One region of the Desulfovibrio psychrotolerans genome, then DNA from elsewhere that is predicted to be linked to it. Evidence: predicted binding sites of a transcription regulator. Region 1 holds the regulator's gene; each other region holds the start of a gene.
The links. The regulator sigma-54, encoded in region 1, starts transcription at its own class of promoters, with help from an activator protein. The targets are predictions, from matches to a motif close to CTGGCACGGNNNNTGCTT.
Positions count from the first base shown of each region.

Region 1 (4,869 bases):
GCCACCTGTTCCGGGGCAAGAACAAGGAAGAAGATGGTGCAGAGCTTAAAGTCCAGAGCCTCAAAATCCACTCCGCCTGTGCTCCTTCCGGCAACCAGAATTATCCGGTCCAGATTGTCGAGCTTGCCGTGCGGTATGGCTATGCCGTCGCCAATGCCCGTGGTTCCCAGACTTTCACGTTCACGCAGCACGTTGACTACGCTTTCCGCGTCCAGTTGCGGACAGGCGGCAATAACAGGTGCCACAAGCTCCGCCAGCACCTCCTCTTTGGTGCTGGCGGTAAGCTCGGGCAGTATCATCGTTTTATCCAGGTATTCACCCAGTTTCATTATCTGTGTCCTAGAATGTGGGGTCAATCAGGCCGAAGTCGCCGTTTTTCCGGCGGTAGATTACATTCACACGCTCAGTCTCGGCATTCAGAAACACAAGGAAGTCGTAGTCCAGCGAATCCAACTGCAGAGCGGCTTCATCAATACCCATGGGCTTGGGCGTAAAGTGGTCCGTGCCCACAATGGTCCGTTCCCGCCCGGAGCCGGTATCCGCATAGCTTATAATGTCCTCGCGAACGGCAATGTTGGCTCCGCCGCGGCGATGATCCTTGTTCTTTTCCGCATGCTTTTTCACCTGTGCGGCAAGCTTGTCAAACACAAGATCGACCGTGGCGTACATGTCTTCGGACTTTTCAGAAGCGGAAAGGTTGAGGTTGTCAGAAACCAGTGTCACATCAATCCTGTGGCGGTAGTTTTCCACGGACATGCCCACCTGCATTTCCAACCTGCCGGAATGGCGTATGAATTTCCCCAACTTTTCAAAGCGTCTACGGGCATACTTTTTCAGATGGTCGGAAGGCTCGAAGTTCTTGAAAGTGAATGCGATGTTCATATATGCCTCCTTAGGTTCGGCGGGCGCACCGTGTGTGAGTCCGCACGGGTATCTCTGGCAGTGTATCCGCATTCCCTGTCCTGCGCATACCGCCTGCACATTCGGGGTTTCTCCTAATACGCGGAAACCTAGAACGCGGACTTTCGCTTGGAGGACGAGGGAATGTCCATTGCAGTACGATACTTCGCAACGGTCCTGCGGGCAATATTCAACTGCAACTTTTCTTTCAAAATTTCACCTATGCGTTCGTCACTGAGCGGGCGTCGGGGGTCTTCTCCCTGAACCAGTTGTCTGATAAGGGCCTTTACGCTCTCAGAACCCACCGAGCTGCCGTCATCCATCCCTATGGCACTGTTAAAGAAGAACTTAAGCTCAAAAATACCGTGCGGGGTAGACACATACTTACTGGTGGTAATGCGGCTCACCGTGGATTCATGCATGCCAATATCTTCTGCAATGTCTTTAAGAATGAGCGGCTTAAGCTGGGTGACCCCCTCTTCGAAGAACCCTCTCTGGTATTTGACGATGCTTTCCATCACCTTGTACAGGGTGCGCTGCCGCTGATGCAGACTTTTAATGAGCCACGAGGCAGAGCGCATCTTTTCCTGAAAGTAATCCTTATCCGGCCCGGAAACAGTGGGAAGACAGTCCACAATATCGCTCAACTGCAGACTGGGCAGTCCTTCTTCGTTGAGAATAATGACAAATTCGCCGTCATACTTGTGCACAAAGACATCGGGGGAAACATACTGCGGTTCGCTGCTGCCAAAGCTGGCACCGGGCATGGGATCGAGCGTGAGGATAAGGTCGATATATTCCTTCAGATCGTCCATGTTTATACGGAACTTACGGCACAGGGGCTTGTAGCGGCGCTTTTCAAGGTCTTCCAGATGTTCGCGCACCAATTCCACCAGAACGGGGTCGCGGTCATATCCGAGCACTTCTATCTGCACCAGCAGGCATTCCTGCGGGCTTCGGGCTGCCACACCCACAGGGTCAAAGCGCTGTACCCTGCGCAGCATTACCTCCACCTCTGGTACGGTGGCCCCGGCCATATCTGCAATTTCCTCCATCGTGGCCTGCAAATAGCCGTTGGAGCCGATATTGCCGATGATCACTTCCCCTATGGTTCTCTGCTCTTCCGTTATGGAGGAAAGCGTGAGCTGCCACGAGAGATGGCCGTCCAACGATGGGCGCGAGGTGAGTCGCGCTTCAAACGATGTCATCTCTTCAGGTATTTCGGCATCTCGGGAGGATGTTTGCCTGCTGGTACTGGAAAAATCGCCCAGATAGTCTTCCCAGTCCGCGTTGGTGGCAAGCTCCTTATCATAGGCTTCCACAGCCTCAGAACGTATTTCCGCAGCTTCCGTGGCATCAGCGGGCGTTATGCTCTCGGCAGATTCTTCCAGAAAGGGATTTTCCAGCAACTCCTGCTGTACGGTTTCCATCAGTTCAAGCCGGGAGAGCTGCAGCAGCTTAATTGCCTGCTGCAGTTGGGGGGTCATAACCAGCTGCTGGGAGAGCTTGAGTTGTTGCCGTAGTTCTAATGCCATAGGTACGATATTCCCGGAGTAGTGCCGTGCATCAAGGGGGTTGACGCGCTGCTGGAAGCGCGGTCCGGACCTCTATCAAGAAGCATTCCAAAACTGCAAACCTGAGTCCCTTTTGCCATACAAGCACTAACCATGCAACAGAGAAAAGCCCGTAAAACGGGCTTTTGCGCGATCAGAAAGAAATGTCTTGCAAAATATTCAAAAAGGTCGGGAAAAAGTCACGACACCTACAGGCAGAATCCTTCTCCCAGATACACCCTGCGAGCCTTGGGATCGTTCACTATCTGGCTGGGGGTGCCGTTAAGGATTATCTGCCCCTCATATACAAGATAGGCCCGGTCGCAGATATTCAGGGTCTCGCGCACATTGTGGTCCGAAATGAGAACCCCTATCCCACGGTTGCTGAGCCCGCGTATGATGCTCTGAATATCATCCACGGCCAGAGGGTCAATTCCTGCGAAAGGCTCGTCCAGCAGAATGAACCGGGGCTTGCGGATAAGTGCGCGGGCTATTTCCAGCCTGCGCCGTTCGCCCCCTGAAAGATGCATTGCCATGGAATCCGCTATGCGGGTGATGCGAAATTCCTCAAGAAGCATGTCGGCCCGCTTTCGCTGCACGTTTATGGGGAGTCCCGTGTGCTCTAAGATAAGCTCCAGATTTTGTCGCACAGTGAGCTTGCGGAAAATGGAACTTTCCTGCGGAAGATAACTCAGGCCTACGCGTGCGCGTTCATGCAAGGGCCAATCCGTCACGTCCGTGCCGTCATAGCGCACAAGGCCGCTGGTAGGTTTTACTATGCCTATGAGCATATAAAACGTGGTAGTTTTGCCCGCACCGTTGGGGCCGAGCAATCCCACCACCTCCCCCTGCTTCATGCTCAGGGAAATGCCGCGCACCACTTCGTGCTTGCCGTAATGCTTGGTCAGAGATTCCGCTTCCAGAAACGACATGCGGACCCGCTAGTTGAAGCGCTTGGGAGCGGTAAAAATGGCTTCCACGGGTTTGTCGGAAGACCCGAGCACCTCGCTCTTGTTCTCTTTGACGTAGAAGTTGATGGTGTGCCCCTGAATGCTGTTTTCGCCATCACGGAGTATGGGTTGCCCCTCCATGACCAGAATACCGGTAGTCAAATCGTAAGTAGCCTTGGCACAGGAGCCATTTTTGCCATCCTGCATGGTCACGCGAACACTGCCTTCGGCGATGATGCGTTCAATTTGCCCAGCATCCATGGCGGGGGCTTCCTCTTTCTTTTTCCCGCTGTTCCCGGACGAAGAGAGCACCACGGTTATGGAGTCCGCCCAGAGCTGGGCATCCGGATGGGTGACATGCACCTTGCCCAGAAAACGTACATTCTGTCCGGTCGCGTCATAGGAAAGTTTGTCAGAGGTTATCCGTACAGGAATTTCCTCCTGTGCGCGGGCAGGACCGGCCAGGCAGATTGCCATGGCAAAAACGCCGACTGCCAGCAGCAGGCAGCACATCGTCCGGGAGCGCATAGCCCGGCAACGCGGCATTCCTGTGGCTGGTGTTTCCGTGTGTATTCTTTGGATCATGTTACGGTTTGCCCTCCATAATATCATTCAGTCCTTGGCGGATGCGCATCTCTACGGCCACTCCGCCTTCGGCGCGTAAAACGTTGTCATTCAGATAAACAGTCACTCCGGAAGCGGTACCGAACAGGTCGGGACCGTCAAATCGGGCCTCTCCCGGTATGTTCAACGTGTGGTCGGTTCCATTGTAGATAAGCAGGTCGGAGCGAATAAAGCCGCCGTCCCGTTCAATCTCCACATTTTCCCACAGCCTGGCAAGGCGGTCCTGCTGGCTTACCACCCCCCTGCTGGAGCGCACCAGCAGTTCGCTGTGGTCCGAGCGTAAATAATAAACAATTTCGGGCTGCGAAACCTGAATCACGCCCCCTGCCTGTTCATACCATGCTCCACGGGCCTTGAGCTTCCATACTTCCTCGCCCTTCTCGCCCTGAGTAAGCTCCACACCCCGTAAAGAAAGATCAACGGCAGATTCAGGCCCCATCTGTCCTTTGCGCACAGCCTGCCTGATTTCTGTCACCGCACGGTTGCTCACGTACGAGTGGATCACCGCGGCTGCCACTGCGGCTGCCACGAGAAGCAGGATGATGTGGCGCGTGCGCATCTACTCGTTCCAGCGGGCCATGGCGTCTGCAAGCTTGCCCTGCGCCTTGAGGACAAACCGTATCACTTCGCGTACGGCTCCGTCTCCGCCCCGCCTCTGGGTAACAAAGTGCGCCAGTTCGCACACCTCCGGCTGGGCATTGGACACTGCCACGGCCAAACCGACGGCACGCATAGGCGCAAGGTCAACCCAGTCATCACCCACATAGGCCATCTGGCTCAATTCGATGCCGTACTTGACTCGGATTTGCTCCAAACAGTCCATTTTGTCCAGATATCCCGCA
Region 1 is NZ_BLVP01000001.1:140,676-145,544, reverse strand. Features, by position in the region: gene HUV26_RS00640 (PTS sugar transporter subunit IIA) at 1-329, opposite strand, end outside; gene hpf (ribosome hibernation-promoting factor, HPF/YfiA family) at 340-882, opposite strand; gene rpoN (RNA polymerase factor sigma-54) at 1,011-2,435, opposite strand; gene lptB (LPS export ABC transporter ATP-binding protein) at 2,663-3,385, opposite strand; gene HUV26_RS00620 (LptA/OstA family protein) at 3,395-3,880, opposite strand; gene lptC (LPS export ABC transporter periplasmic protein LptC) at 3,990-4,586, opposite strand; gene HUV26_RS00610 (KdsC family phosphatase) at 4,587-4,869, opposite strand, start outside.

Region 2 (4,869 bases), on a different contig from region 1:
AGTGGGGGCGCACACCCACACGTTGTGCAGCGGTAAGGGTTTGCAGTGCAGTAACCACAAGGGCGGAGTGCTGCATGGCGGCAAGCGTAGGGCCGGATTGCTCCAGCGAAGGACCGGCACCAAGGATAACCGCCTTTATCCCTTCTCCGGCATCGCACAGCGGGTTCACTGTTCCGTCCGCAAGGGCGCGCCGGAAGTTGCCCAGCTCGTTGCCCACCATTGTGTCCTGTGCGCGGCGCAGGGTGCCCATTTCCACGCTCAGGTGTTCCAGCATTTCCTTGCACTGGCGTGCCCAGTAAGCATAGGCGGGGCCTATCTGCTGACTGGGCAGGTCTGCCCGCAGATGGATTCTGCCGAACAGAAACTGCACATCGCAGGCGCGTACCGTATCCTGCAGCAGGGTGCGGTCCGGCGGCAGAAAGACAAGCTTTCCGGATGTGATGAATGGCCGGTAGTCCGTCTGCCCTAGGCAGGCAGCCAGCATTTCCGGTTCCGGCTCAAGCACATACACGGTGTGCGATGCCGGAGTGCCGGAAAGAAGATGATTCAGCCCGTACCCCAGATTGCAGCCTATAACAAAGGTGCTCTCAGCCGGTATGGCGTCTTGGGGCACCCAGCCCTGATATATAGGACCGGGAGGGATGGTTTCAAAAAGAAAACGGCCATCCTTCAGGCGAAAATCCAGCATCCCGTAACTGTTATGGCCCATGCGCGAGTCAATGTCGGCAAGGTCGGGACGGGTTTCCGCAAGCCACATGGCCGCTTTTTGTTTCTGCGCGGCCATGACCTCCAGATTCTGCGTGTAGAATGGCGAGTATTTCATGCCGGTTCAAATGCAAATGTCCTGCCAGCATGAATAAATCATTGGGATGCGCCCTGTTGCAGGCTCATAATGGCACAACAGGGCACAGGCGGACACAGCAGGGCCGGAGAATTGACACCGGTTGGAGGAAGCAAGGTAGAGCCACCGGCACCAGAGCCGTCATGCTTCCGACAGCCGCACCGCCGTCACAGGACTCAGCCCTGAATCCCCAGCATCTCCAGCACGTTGTCCTCAATCTCTTCCGGTTCCTTCCATGCCTGAAGAATGTAGTGCAGGGTCATCATGCACAGCGGTTCCAGTTCCACAAATTCAGCGGAAATGGCTTCCCGTTCCGGTTCAGTCGTTTTATTCAGGCGGTACGCCATGCGCAGCACTTCCGCCATAAGGTAGAAGACCTTCCCTTTTTCCCGCAGGGCAGCGCGGATAGCTTCGGAACGCAGGGCGATGTGCGGCAGCACAAACACAATGCCCTTTTCCGCACAGGCGGCATCCAGTGCTTCCACGGAGTCTATGGGCTGAGCGGAGCCGGACGGCGTGGCGGCTTCCGGTGCCACAACCTTCATGTTCAGGCGCCCGGCAACCCGTTCCGCCAGTTCCAGCCTGCCGCTTCCCGGCATGCCTATGAAGATGATGCGCCCTTCCTGCGGCGAAAACGGAGCCACCGGGGCTGATTTGCCGAATACGCGAACCGCGTTGGGGTCTTCGACTTCAATTTTTTCCTGAACGAATCCTTCCGTGGAAAATTTGGACATGGGCTCTCCGTATCGGTTTTCCGGGCGCGCCAATTCGTCGCGCAAGCCGGTTGATTCTGGTGTTGCCGCGCTTGGTTGCACCGGGCAGCAAGGAAATAGCCCGCCAAAGCGCTTCGGTCAATGCCGGGGCTGGCACCGCGGGCAGGGTGGCAGGCATTCCTTTTCATGCGGGGGGACATGCAGTATAGAACCCGTGTTCCGTCCATATTCTGCTTTTTATTCCGCAGATAACACGCTGGAGGTTTTTCATGCGGCAGGCCGTCTGGCTGCGATATATATGTTGTGCGTTCTGTGTGCTGGCACTGGCTTCCGGGTGCGCTCCTTCCAGAAAAAAAGCCGCTTCCGGCGGCGATACCCCGGTGGAGATGCGCGCAGACCCCGGCTACATGCAGTGGCTGGAAAAACAGGCCATGCTGCGTGCTGCGCAGGATATGTCGCGCATCGTTTCCGGAACGGGCATTCCATGGGTCTCGCCCTATGTGGTTCCACGCCCCAAAGCGCTTTTGGCGGAAGCTCCGGTATGGCTTACCGTGCATCCCGCGTCCCTGCTCACGGCAGACAATGTGTCCCTGTTCCGCACGCTTGCCCATCCGGAATTCTGGCGGCAGGCAGAGAAGCTGGGCATACGCGGGCTTCTTGCGGCCCCTGTGCGCGAGTCGGGCGGAATATGGGGATATGATGTTTCCGGTACGCAGGCGCTGGGAGCGGATACCGTGCAATATGCCTTCAGCCGCTACGCGGGAACCGAAGAAGAGTTCAGGCTTCTCACCCGTGCCGCCAACAAGGCCGGTGCCATAGCGGGCGACCTGCTTGTGCCTGCCGCCACGGGACGCGGTGCGGATTTCTTCCTCTCTGCGCGCGCCAAGCAGGAATATCAGGGCATTTACTGCATGCTGGAAGTGCCCAAAGACCTTTGGCCCCTGTTGCCGGAAACCAAAACCCAGTGGCAGGCCGAGGCGCTATCGGAAAACGCCACACAGGTGCTGCGTGAAAAACGGTTTTTACCCGCCCCCCGCGTGCGGGATGTACTCGGGTATCCCCTTGCCCCTTTCGGGTGGGCCGCCACAGGCGAAATTCGCGGTATGGACGGTATAAGCAGACGGTTTGTCTACTTGTTCTGCGAATCTCCCGCCCGGCCGGTGCTTAACTGGACCGACCCTGGCGCCGGTGCCCGCCGTGTGCTTTCCGGTGCCGTCATCCAGCAGGTGGGTACGCTGGGGGTAGCCTTCAGCGGGATAAGCGTGGCTCCGTTCATCGGGCTGGAGCCTGCCGGAGGCCCCATGGACGAGAGCGTGCAGAATGCCGCTGCCACGGCACGCGATGCGGCGGAGCAATTGGCGCAGGAGGTGCGCCGTTACGGCGGCTGGACCTTTCTGACCGATGCGCTGCCTCTGCCCATGCTCGCGGAAGTATTGCAGGCCGGGCCGGATGTGGCGGTGGACCACGCCGGGTCCGTGAGTGCGCAGGCGGCGTTGCTGACGGGAGATGTCTCCATGCTGCGCGAAAGCCTTATGGCCATGCAGGCGCTGGGCATAGGGCCGGAAAGGCTTGTGCACTGCATTCAGCCGGAAGGTGGGGTGGATTTCTCGCTTGTGCACCTGTACGGGGCGCGCAACGATGCAGCCCGTCCACTCCGGGAGTCGATGCGGCAGGCCATGCGTGAAGCCGTAACCCGCGCCGGGGGAGATACGCAGCTGAAGAACGATGTTCTGTATACGACACCGGCGGGGCTGGTGGCGCTGGCGGCGGGGCTGCGCGACCTGCGCAAGCTGTCGCCGGAAGAACGCGCTACCGTGAGCGAAGGCATGACAAATCTGGCTGCCTTTCATGCCATGCAGCCCGGTGTGTTCATGATTTCCGGCCGGGAGCTTTCCGGCGCACTGCCGCTGTCAGGCGGTCTGTTACAGGCGATTTCCGAGGATGATTCCCTGTTGCAGGGCACCATGGGAGCCTATGATCTGCTGGATGTGGCGCGGCAGTCACTGGTCACTCCGCTGGGCATGCCCCGCACGCAGATGCTGTTCGGCACGCTGCCCGAGCAGATGCTCTCACCCGGTTCCTTCGGGTGGCACCTTAACCGTATTCTGCTGGTACGCAACCACTACGGTGTACAGCACGCGGAGCGGCTGGAGGTGCTTCCGCCCGGAACAACAGGCACTAAGGGCCATGCAGGCGTGCTTGTGCAGGTGCTGCGGTTGCCTGCCACGCAGACGGGCAAACGCAACCTGTTGCTGGTGGCGACGAATTTTAGCCGTGATGCGGTGACACAGACTATTGCCAAGGGGCAGTCTGTTGCGGTGGATCGTCTTGCCTCGGTCCTGCCTCCGCAGGATGTCCTGCGCGATGAACTGGCGGAAGACGCTCCGGTAACACGCAACGCCAAGGGGCTGCACATTCCGCTCAGACCGTGGCAGACCCGCGTGGTGTTGCTGGAGAGCGGAGAATAACGCGGAGATGGTGTAAACAAAACGGGCAGCGGTTGTCATGCGGCGGGGGGCAGGGAGCTTCTTCTGCCCGCCTGAGGCACCCCCCGCACGGCAAGTTCGTCAGGCAGCCGGAACGGCAGCTATTCTCCGCATTCCCGCAGGTAGTTTCTGAACAGCCGTCTGCTTACACGGCTGAAGGCATCAAAGTCAGCGGAAAGTTCCAAGCCGGGGATAAAGGCTTTCACCACCGGGAAGTTCAGGTCTTTTCTGCGTATGTCCACATAGACGGGACGCCGGTTGTTGGCCACGAGGGTACGCTCCAGCAGGGCAAGGTTGCGGATGGGGTCTTCCATGGAGAAGTCCGGCAGGTCTTCCTGCCTGCGCACGGGCAGGTCGCGGAGCGCAGGAGCAGAAGGCGGGCTTTGCGGATAGGGGTAGGGCGTTTCCGTAAGCGCGGAGATGACAGCCCGCCTGCCGTTCAGGCCGGCTCCCGTGCCGCGTATGACGCCGCCCTTTTTGTCCATGACAAACGCCGTGTAACAGGGAATGCCCAGTTCTGTGGTCATGTCCTGAAACATCACGTGTACCCCGCGTGCCGCATAGTCTTCCAGCAGCAGCGCAACCTTTTCATCTTCGCTGGTCAGGGTAAAGCAACGGGATTTGACAAAGGGAATCGTGGCTTCCGCGTCCCGTTCTATGATTTCCGTCAGCGCCGCCACTTTGGCCTCTTCCATGATATTGCCGGATGCAAGCCCGGTGGACCCCTGCGCGGAGAAGAGGCATACCTCGTCAAGATTGCAGAACATGTAGACCATCTGCACGGGCACGAGTATGGGTTCCGGCCCGTGCTCTCCGGGCGTGTGCCCCT
Region 2 is NZ_BLVP01000036.1:27,805-32,673, forward strand. Features, by position in the region: gene HUV26_RS14620 (motility associated factor glycosyltransferase family protein) at 1-823, opposite strand, end outside; gene HUV26_RS14625 (nucleoside/nucleotide kinase family protein) at 1,018-1,575, opposite strand; gene HUV26_RS14630 (hypothetical protein) at 1,824-4,022, shown strand; gene HUV26_RS14635 (YcaO-like family protein) at 4,142-4,869, opposite strand, start outside.
Region 2: a site for sigma-54 is predicted at 834-851, ahead of HUV26_RS14620 (motility associated factor glycosyltransferase family protein). Genes of this name have one in related genera too.

Region 3 (4,869 bases), on a different contig from region 1:
ATGAAATCCTCGTCATTGCACGGGAACTGAAAGACGCGCCCAGCGAGGTCAAGATTCTCCAGGAACGCTTTGACAGCCTTGAAGAACAGCGAACCCGCTTTGTCGAAAAAATTGAACACCTGAAAGAACAGGAAAAACGCCTTGGCGGCGAAATAGAAAACGACGCCCTGAAGGTGAAGAAGAGCAAGTCCAAGCTCATGCTCGTGGGGAATACCAAAGAATACCACGCCATGATGCGCGAGATGGACAATCTTGAAAAAGTGAACCGCATGCGCGAAGAAGAAAAACTGGCGCTTGCGGAAGAACTGACCCGGCAGCAGTCCGGCCTGGAAGAACTGGATGTGGACTACAGCGCGCTGAAGAGCGATCTGGAAGCCAAGAAGGCCAGTCTGCAGGCACGCATTGACGAAGCCAGCAAGGTTATTGCCAAGCTCAACAAAAAGCGTGATACAGCCTGTCAGGAAGTGCCCGCCCCCATTCTCAGCAGATACGAGTTTATCCGCGAACGGCTGGACAACCCGGTCATCGTGCCTGTGGAAGCCGGGGTGTGCAACGGATGCCATATTGCCATTCCTCCGCAGAGCTTTATTGAACTGCAAAAGGGCCACCAGATTCTGAGCTGCCCCAACTGCCAGCGGCTCATTTACTGGTGCGAGCACTTTAATGAGTGCCCTGCCAATCTTTCGCAGAGCGGACAGAGCGCCGCGCAGGCTAAAGCGGAAGAATCCGCAGAGGCCTAAGACGTTTTTCAGGAGTCGGACGGGGTATCGCTGCGGGTCATACGACCCGGAGAGGAAAGTCCGGGCTCCAAAGGGCAGAACGCTGGGTAACCCCCAGGGAGAGCGATCTTCGGAAAGTGCCACAGAAAACAAACCGCCGTGCGGCATGCCGCGCGGTAAGGGTGAAACGGTGGGGTAAGAGCCCACCAGATACCGCGGTGACGCGGTATGCTCGGTAAACCCCGTTCGGAGCAAGACCAAATAGGGAAGCGCTACGGTCGGCCCGGCCAATGCTTCCGGGTAGGTTGCTTGAGGTCATGGGCAACCATGATCCTAGAGGAATGATACCCCCCCTGCAAAGGGGACAGAACCCGGCTTACAGTCCGACTCCCGTTAGCAATGAAAGGGCGCCCAGTGCGCCCTTTTTCTTGGCGGAGCAGGTCGGAATGAAAACAACCGCGCAACACGCGAGGAACCCCATGCAGTGTTGGTCCATCATTCTTGCGGCGGGCAGCGGTAGCCGTATGGCTCAGGCCGCAGGCGGCGTGAAGAAACAGTTTATCCGCTGGAACGGTGCCCCCCTGTTCTGGCAGTCTGCCGTTACCCTTGCCCGCGTGGCACGTCTGCACGGCCTTGTTTTTGTCTTCCCGCCAAGCGACATGGAAGAAGCTCGCGCGGAACTGGAAGATCTGGACCGCCTGCGCGGGCTGGGACTGCCGTGGGTTGTTGCGGAAGGTGGCGAGCGCAGGCAGGATTCTGTATACAACGGCCTGATGGCTCTGCCCGAGCAGTGCGACACCGTGCTCGTTCACGATGCCGCGCGTCCCTTTCTTTCTCCCGCGCTGGTTAACCGCCTACTGGACGCGCTTCAGGACGGAGCCGGTGGCGTTATTCCCGTTCTGCCTGTCACGGACACCATCAAGGTTGTTACCGGGACGCACGTTGTTTCCACCCCTGTGCGCGATACCTTGCGCGCGGTGCAGACCCCGCAGGGATTTAACCGTGCAACGCTCAGCACCGCACACCAAGCCTGCCGTGCGCATGGCTGGCAGGTGACGGATGATGCCTTGGTACTGGAACAGGCGGGGATACCCGTTGTCACCGTTGCCGGCGACCCGCAAAACCACAAAATCACCCACCCGGAGGACCTTGCCATGCTCGGAAACAGGGAGCGGGACACGGTGGACGGAGTTTCCATGCTGCCCGTTGTGGGCTGGGGATATGACGTGCACCGTTACGGCACGGGACGCCCCATGAAGCTGGGCGGTGTGCCCATTCCCGGCGCGCCGGAGGTGGTGGCACATTCTGACGGGGACGTGCTGCTGCATGCGCTTACAGACGCCCTGCTGGGCTGCATGGGCGGAGGAGACATCGGGGAGCACTTTCCGGACACGGCGGCGGAGTTTGATAACATCGAAAGCGGCATTCTGCTGAACGAGGTGTACGATCAACTCCTGCAGCAAGGCATTGTGGTAACGCATGTTGATGTTACCGTGATCGCACAGGTGCCCAAAGTCTCTCCGTGGAAGCCGCACATCAGGAAAAACCTTTGCCGCCTGCTCAAGCTTGCTCCGGAACAGGTGAATGTGAAGGCCACCACGGAAGAAAAGCTCGGCTTTACCGGCGAGAAGAAAGGCATAAAGGCCGTGGCCACGGTGACAGCCATGCGCCCGGTACGGGCGGCTTCGCCGCAGGGAACAGGACAGGAGGGGTAGCCTGCCTGCCTTTTCCAGCCGGTGCCGCACTGCGAAAGCCAGCAGGGGCCTGCATAAGGTCACCCGGAGCGTGGGCAGACACACGCCTGACGTCACAATGCTCCGGGGGGCTTGGCCCGTGATCGACCACGGCGGAAAGCGAGCGGAGCGCGGCTAAAAAGTGACTATTTCATAGCCTGCGGCCATATACTGACTCATGGAAGGATGCCCGCTCATGTCGCCTATGAGGGGAATGCCTTCCGCCTCTATGGCTTTGTCCACCCGCTGCTTCACGGAACACGCCCTGCACGCTCCCACGATAAGGCCCGCGTCTCTGGTCTGTATATACAGCTTATGCATGAAGTGGTGCGGGTCCGCTATGGCGGGGATGACCGTACAGGCGCTGCCCTCCACCACTATCTTCACCCCATAGCCTTTTTCCTGCATATCCAGCGCGTTGAGCAGTACGTGGATAAAGCACATCACGTCTCCGTTAAAAGGAAACAGGGCTACCTTGCGCATGGTTTCTCCGTGCATGTCCGTCTCCTTGCAAGGCGGGCGTCCTGTTCTGTCAGACGCCCGCCCGGTTCACTTTCTCAGATGTAGGAATGCATGATTGCGTCCAACGCCTTAAGGTCGACCGGCTGCCTGCCCAGCGGACCATGCTTGCACACGGCAAAACGCTCGTTCAGAGGCTTGCGGTCCGTCTTCCAGATAACGCCTATGGGGATGCGGTCGCCGAATTCGTTGGCCTTTTCCATGGCCGCATTCCAGTCGGTGGGATCATAGTTCGCATCCAGCTCATAGCAGCGCTGCTTGTACCAGCCGAAGGTATTCACCTTGTTGAAGGAGACGCACGGGGAGAAGATATCCACCATGGCGAATCCGGGGTGGCGTATGGCAGCCTGTATCATTTTGATCAGGTGCGGCTTGTTGCCGGAAAACGCACGCGCCACAAAATTGGCCCGCATGGCCACCGCCACGGCAATGGGGTTAAAGGGGGCGTTGGTCACTCCATCGGGCTGCGACTTGGTGATCTGTCCTTCCGCCGTGGTGGGGCTGGCTTGTCCCTTGGTCAGCCCGTAGACCTGATTGTCGTGGGCGAGCAGAGTCATATCCACATTGCGCCGGATGGCGGCGAGGAAGTGGTTGCCGCCCTCGCCGTAGTTGCAGCCATCGCCGCTTTCGGCAATGACGGTGAGTTCCGGATTGACCAGTTTGATGGCCTGCGCAGGAGGCAGACCACGGCCATGCAACCCGTTGAAACCATTGATAGTGATATAGTGCGGGGCCTTGGCAGCTTGCCCGATGCCGGAAACATGCGCCACCTGATGCGGGGCAAGATCCATCTCGGCAAGGGCCTGTTTGAGCGCCGCCAGCACGTCATGGTTGCCGCAGCCGGGACACCACGAGGTCTTGTAGTCGCCGTAAACGCTGATATCAATCATTGTGCACCTCGTTGCTATTCGGACAGCTTGGCCAGAATGAAGTCGGGAGTGAACGGACGTCCGTCATACCGGAGCACCGTACGGTGTACGACAAACCCGGTTTCCTGCCGCAGCAGGCGGGCGAACTGTCCCAGTTTGTTGCCCTCTACCGCCACTACTTCCTTTGCCGAGGCAAGGAACGGCAGGAACTGATCCGGCTTGAGCGGCCACACCTGCGGGAAGCTGAGCACGGCCACCTTCTGCCCCTGCGCGTTAAGGATATCCGCCGTTTCACGCGCAGCGCCTTCTGTGGAACCCCAGCACAGCAGAATGCGGTCCGGTTGTTCCGCTCCGAAGCGTCTGGGCGGCACCACCTCGGAAAGGATGCCCAGTTCCTTGGCAAAGCGTTTGTCGTTCATGGCTGTCCGGATGCCCATATCTTCCGTGATATGGCCGTCTTCCGTATGCTCGTGGCAGTCTGCCAGCACCAGCGACCTGCCGTAGCCGGGGATGCGCCGGGGAGAAAGGCCATTCTCAGTGAAGGCATAGCGCTTGTATCCTGCGGCGTTATCATCCGTAAGGTCCGGCCCGGCAACGGGCGGCAGAGACGAAAGGTCGAAGGGAGGCACGCCCATAAGCCTGTCCGAAAGATCCTGATCCGTGAGCACGAAAACGGGAGACTGGTATTTTTCGGTTATATCGAAGGCCTTGTGGGTAAGATGGAAGCAGTCTTCCAGTGTGCACGGGGCAAAGATGGCGCGGGGAAATTCCCCGTGCCCCGAATACAGCACGAGGTTAAGATCCGCCTGCTCCGTACGGGTGGGCAGACCGGTGGCGGGACCGGGACGCTGAGCCACCACGATGACCACAGGCTGCTCCATGACGCCCGCAAGGCTTACAGCTTCTGTCATCAGGGCGAATCCGCCGCCGGAAGTGGGCACAAGGGTGGGTGCCCCGGCATAGGACGCGCCGAGCGCCATGTTCAGGGCAGCTATCTCGTCCTCTACCTGCTCCACAATGACACCGAGC
Region 3 is NZ_BLVP01000036.1:99,241-104,109, reverse strand. Features, by position in the region: gene HUV26_RS15060 (zinc ribbon domain-containing protein) at 1-740, shown strand, start outside; RNA gene rnpB (RNase P RNA component class A) at 752-1,114, shown strand; gene ispD (2-C-methyl-D-erythritol 4-phosphate cytidylyltransferase) at 1,199-2,434, shown strand; gene HUV26_RS15045 (cytoplasmic protein) at 2,588-2,950, opposite strand; gene HUV26_RS15040 (2-oxoacid:ferredoxin oxidoreductase subunit beta) at 3,010-3,861, opposite strand; gene HUV26_RS15035 (2-oxoacid:acceptor oxidoreductase subunit alpha) at 3,876-4,869, opposite strand, start outside.
Region 3: a site for sigma-54 is predicted at 998-1,015, ahead of ispD (2-C-methyl-D-erythritol 4-phosphate cytidylyltransferase). Genes of this name have one in related genera too.

Region 4 (4,869 bases), on a different contig from region 1:
TCCACCGGATGTGATGAGGTGGGCAGGTGCTTGTGCGCATTTAGGGATGCTTTTTTGCGGAAAAAAGCACTCCCCGGAGCGCGCATGGTGAAAACGGCAGGCCATTGCCGTTTGGCACATAGAGCAGGTGCCGCAGTGCTGCACAAAACGGCAGATGGCGTGTCGGTTATGGCTGCGCCGCTCATGACAAGGATGGAAAAAGTGTCGTTTGCCGCGTGGTTCAGTGTGCCCGGTGGGGTGCTGTGTTCGCATTGTCAGGAGCCTGAGTGTGCACTTGGTGGCACAGGTTGCGAAATTCCGCATCCGTCAGGGCGCGGTTGCAGCGGTCGGAAAGGGCGCGCACACGGGCGACCAGTTCGTTGACGGCATGTCGGGAAAGGCACCACCCCGCGTTGCGGGCCGCATGGGCAACGGCGGCGGCTCCTGATTTGCGCCCGAGCCGGATGGAGCGTGAGCCCTGCACCAGTTCCGGAGCATACGGCTCGAAAAGTTCGGGCGATTTGTGCATGCCGTCCGCATGGATGCCGCTTTCTACGGAAAAGATATCGGCACCTATGACCGGAAGGTTGCGGGCGAGGGGCATGCTCGTCAGCCCGGCTACCGTGTGCGCCAGCGTGCGCAGGGCGGCAAGGTTGTACTGCGGGGAGGCATCGGACCGGCTGTGCGCTCCCTGTGTGCCGGCCGCATTATGCGCTTCGCCTGTCAGGACGCGGGCGGCGGCAACCTCTTCCAGCCGGGCAATGCCTGCCCGTTCCCCCAGTCCCAGAATGGAAACGTCTGTGCTGTCCGCGCCACTGGCAAGGGCGGTTATGGCGTTGGCCGTGGCCATGCCGAAATCATTGTGAAAGTGGGTGGCAAGACGCACGTGCGCGGGCAGGTGGCGGCGGAAGAACCGTACCAGTTCAGCCGTCTGCATAGGCGTGAGAATACCTACGGTGTCTGAGAGGCGGATACGCGCCGCCCCGTGCGTCACCCCGTGCAGTGCCATGCGCAGGGCTGTCTGCGGCGCGGCGCGGGAGCAGTCTTCCAGACCCAGCGAGACAAAGCCGATGCCGCAGGTGCGGGCCAGACGCAGCACGGATTCCAGACGGGCGAGCAGGGCTTCTTCCGTTGTGCGCAGGCGGGTGACAATGTGCGCGTGCGATACGGGCACGCCTATGCTGATGCGTGTGACCCCCAGCGCGGCAACGGCGTGGATGTCTTCCTCGCGGCAGCGGCACCAGACGGTGCAGGGCATATTCGGGGCTGCGCGCCGGGTGTGCTGGAGAAGCTGCGGCAGGCTCTCCTGTCCCGCATAGCCCAGTTCCATTTCTTCTATGCCTGCGGCGTACAGCGTTTTTATGATGTGCCGTTTGGCATTCATATCCAGATAGACGCCGAAAGACTGTTCACCCTCGCGCAGGGTGGTGTCCAGCAGGGCGGGAGGGGTGGCGGGCAGCCGTTCGGTCTGCCGGAATATTTCTGTGCGCATGGTGCCTCCTGCATCCGGGGACATGGCCTGCTCCTTGGGTATGAAAATGGTGCGGTTTTACAACCGCCGCTCTTGCAGCCGCTTCAGTTGGCTGCCGACGGGGCAGCCTGACCAACTGACGATAGGTGTTTGCACTATCGGTGCCAGCCGGCACAGGCCGGTTGAAGGAAGGAGTCAGGCCCCGCGCCGGCAGCGGCGGGCCTTGTTTTTACCGGATGGGCGCGAGGGAGTCCGGGCCTACATTGTTGCCCCCAAAAGTGTAGGTGCACACACTTTTGTAGGGTGCAACAGTGTAGGCAACCGAACGGACATGAATGGCTTTTCTTTATAAATTCCTGTTATTGCGGTGTGTTGAGTGCTCTTTTGCAGTTTGGCACGCGCCTTGCCAAGGCGGGGTTACAGGGAGCGCGGCTCCCGCGTGCTGAAACAGCATTTTGTGCAAGCGCGCCATGTCCGACACATCCGGGCGGTCCGGCCTGCGGCGGGCATGGCGGGCGGTTTGTGGAAAACCGCAGGAAACAAGGCACCATCATACATGGAGGAAACCATGAGAAAAGTGGCCATTTACGGAAAAGGCGGCATCGGCAAGTCTACCACTACGCAGAATACGGTAGCTGGTCTGGCGGAATCTCTTGGCCGCAAAGTCATGGTTGTGGGATGTGACCCCAAGGCGGATTCGACCCGTCTGCTGCTGGGCGGTCTGGCTCAGAAGACCGTGCTCGATACCCTGCGCGAAGAGGGTGAGGACGTGGAACTGGACGATATCCGCAAGAAGGGGTTCGGCGATTCATGGTCGGTGGAATCCGGTGGTCCTGAGCCGGGCGTGGGCTGTGCAGGCCGTGGCATCATTACCTCCATCAACATGCTGGAATCGCTGGGTGCCTATGAAGAGCGCGAAGGGCTGGACTACGTGTTCTACGACGTTCTGGGCGACGTGGTGTGCGGCGGGTTTGCCATGCCCATCCGCGACGGCAAGGCCGAGGAAATTTACATTGTCTGCTCCGGCGAAATGATGGCCATGTACGCCGCCAACAACATCTGCAAGGGCATTATGAAGTACGCGGAATCCGGCGGCGTGCGCCTTGGCGGGCTTATCTGCAACTCCCGTAACGTGGATAACGAAAAGGAGATGATTGAGGAACTGGCCAAGAAGCTGGGAACGCAGCTCATCTACTTTGTGCCCCGCGACAACGACGTGCAGCGTGCTGAAATTAACCGCCGCACGGTCATTGAATGGAATCCCGCGTGCGTGCAGGCAGACCATTACCGCAATCTGGCCAAGGCCATCGACGGAAATAAGTTTTTCGTGGTGCCCACTCCGCTGGAGATTGAAGAACTGGAAAAGCTGCTCATGGACTACGGGTTGATGGAAGCCTAGGGGCCCGTCCTTCCGGATGACCATCCCCCCCCCGCACTGAACACCAAAGGAGAGAGACGATGATCATGGTACGAGCCATTGTGCGCCCCGAAAAGTCCGATGAAGTTCTGGCTGCCCTTATGGACGCGGGGTTTCCCGCCGTCACCAAGCTTTCCGTGGCCGGACGCGGCAAGCAGCGCGGCATAAAGATAGGTGAAGTGACCTATGACGAAATTCCCAAGACCATGCTCATCAGCGTGGTGCAGGACCGCGATAAGGACTTTGTGGTGGAAACCATCATGAAGACTGCCCGGTCCGGTGCCAAGGGAGCGTTCGGCGACGGCAAGATATTCATCACTCCCGTTGAAGACGTGTACACCATAAGCTCCGGTGTGCGCGAAGGGCAGGAGGCTGCCGCATGAAAGAGATAGTGGCCATTGTGCGCATCAACATGATGAACAAGACCAAAAAGGCTCTTACCGAGATAGGCGTGGATGCGTTTTTTGCGCAGGAAGCCTTTGGACGGGGCAAAGGGCTGGTCAGTTCGCACCTGCTTCAGGGAGCCAAAAAGGGCTACGAGGAAGCGATAGAACTGCTTGGTGAGAAAGACCGTCTGTACACCAAGCGCATGGTTACCGTTGTGGTGCCCGACGAGCAGGTGGAAGACGTGGTGGAGGCCCTTATTGCGGCCAACAAGACCGGCAAACCCGGCGATGGCAAAATATTCGTGTGTCCTGTGCCGGAGGCGGTGCGCGTGCGCACCGGCGAAATCGGTGAAAAGGCCATCGTATAAGCGGGCCGGAAAAGGCCAACCGAATGAGGTGCAGTATGGCTGTTGAAAAGAAGAAGAAGGTATTGAGCGCGGAAGCGGTGAAGGAAGAGCTTCTGAAGAAGTATCCTCCCAAGGTTGCCCGTAAGCGCGACAAGCAGATTCATATTACCGGGGAGGAAGATTCCTCCGAGATTATGGCCAACGTGCGGACCATTCCGGGCATAATCACCATGCGTGGCTGCACATACGCGGGCTGTAAGGGCGTTATTCTGGGACCCACCCGCGATATCGTGAACATTACGCATGGTCCCATAGGCTGCGGATTCTATTCGTGGCTGACCCGCCGTAACCAGACCAAAGCCCCTTCCGCCACGGACGAAAACTTTATGCCGTACGCATTCTCCACAGATATGCAGGACGAGGATATTATCTTCGGCGGCGAGAAGAAGCTGGAGCAGGCGTGCCTTGAGGCATACGAACTGTTCAAGCCCAAGGCCATGGCTATTTTTGCCACCTGCCCCGTGGGGCTTATCGGCGATGACGTGCACGCCGTGGCCCGGAAGATGAAGGAAAAGCTCGGCATCAACGTGTTTGCCTTCAGCTGTGAAGGGTACAAGGGCGTGTCTCAGTCTGCCGGGCACCACATCGCCAACAACCAGATTTTCACGCACGTGGTGGGTGAAAACGATACGGTGAAGATGGGCGAGTACAAGATCAACGTGCTGGGCGAATACAACATAGGCGGCGATGCCTTCGAGATTGAACGTATACTGGAAAAGTGTGGCATTACCATGGTTTCCACGTTCAGCGGCAACTCCACCTACGAGCAGTTCGCCACCGCCCACACGGCGGACCTGAACACCGTTATGTGCCACCGTTCCATCAACTACGTGGCCGAGATGATGGAGACTAAATACGGTATTCCGTGGATCAAGATCAACTTCATAGGCGCGGAAGCCACGGCCAAGTCGCTGCGCAAGATTGCCCAGTACTTTGGCGACAAGAAGCTCATTGACCGCGTGGAAGAGGTTATTGCCGAAGAAATGCCGCAGGTGCAGGCTGTCCTGGACGAGGTGTTTCCCTTTACCAAGGGCAAGACAGCCATGCTGTTCGTGGGTGGCTCGCGCGCGCACCACTACCAGGAACTCTTCAACGAGATGGGCATGAGAACCCTCTCCGCCGGGTACGAGTTCGGCCACCGCGATGACTACGAAGGCCGCCACGTTATCCCCGACATAAAGGTGGATGCGGACAGCCGGAACATTGAGG
Region 4 is NZ_BLVP01000002.1:226,373-231,241, forward strand. Features, by position in the region: gene HUV26_RS03845 (LeuA family protein) at 221-1,495, opposite strand; gene nifH (nitrogenase iron protein) at 2,019-2,849, shown strand; gene HUV26_RS03855 (P-II family nitrogen regulator) at 2,909-3,250, shown strand; gene HUV26_RS03860 (P-II family nitrogen regulator) at 3,247-3,621, shown strand; gene nifD (nitrogenase molybdenum-iron protein alpha chain) at 3,657-4,869, shown strand, end outside.
Region 4: a site for sigma-54 is predicted at 1,601-1,618, ahead of HUV26_RS03845 (LeuA family protein). Genes of this name have one in related genera too.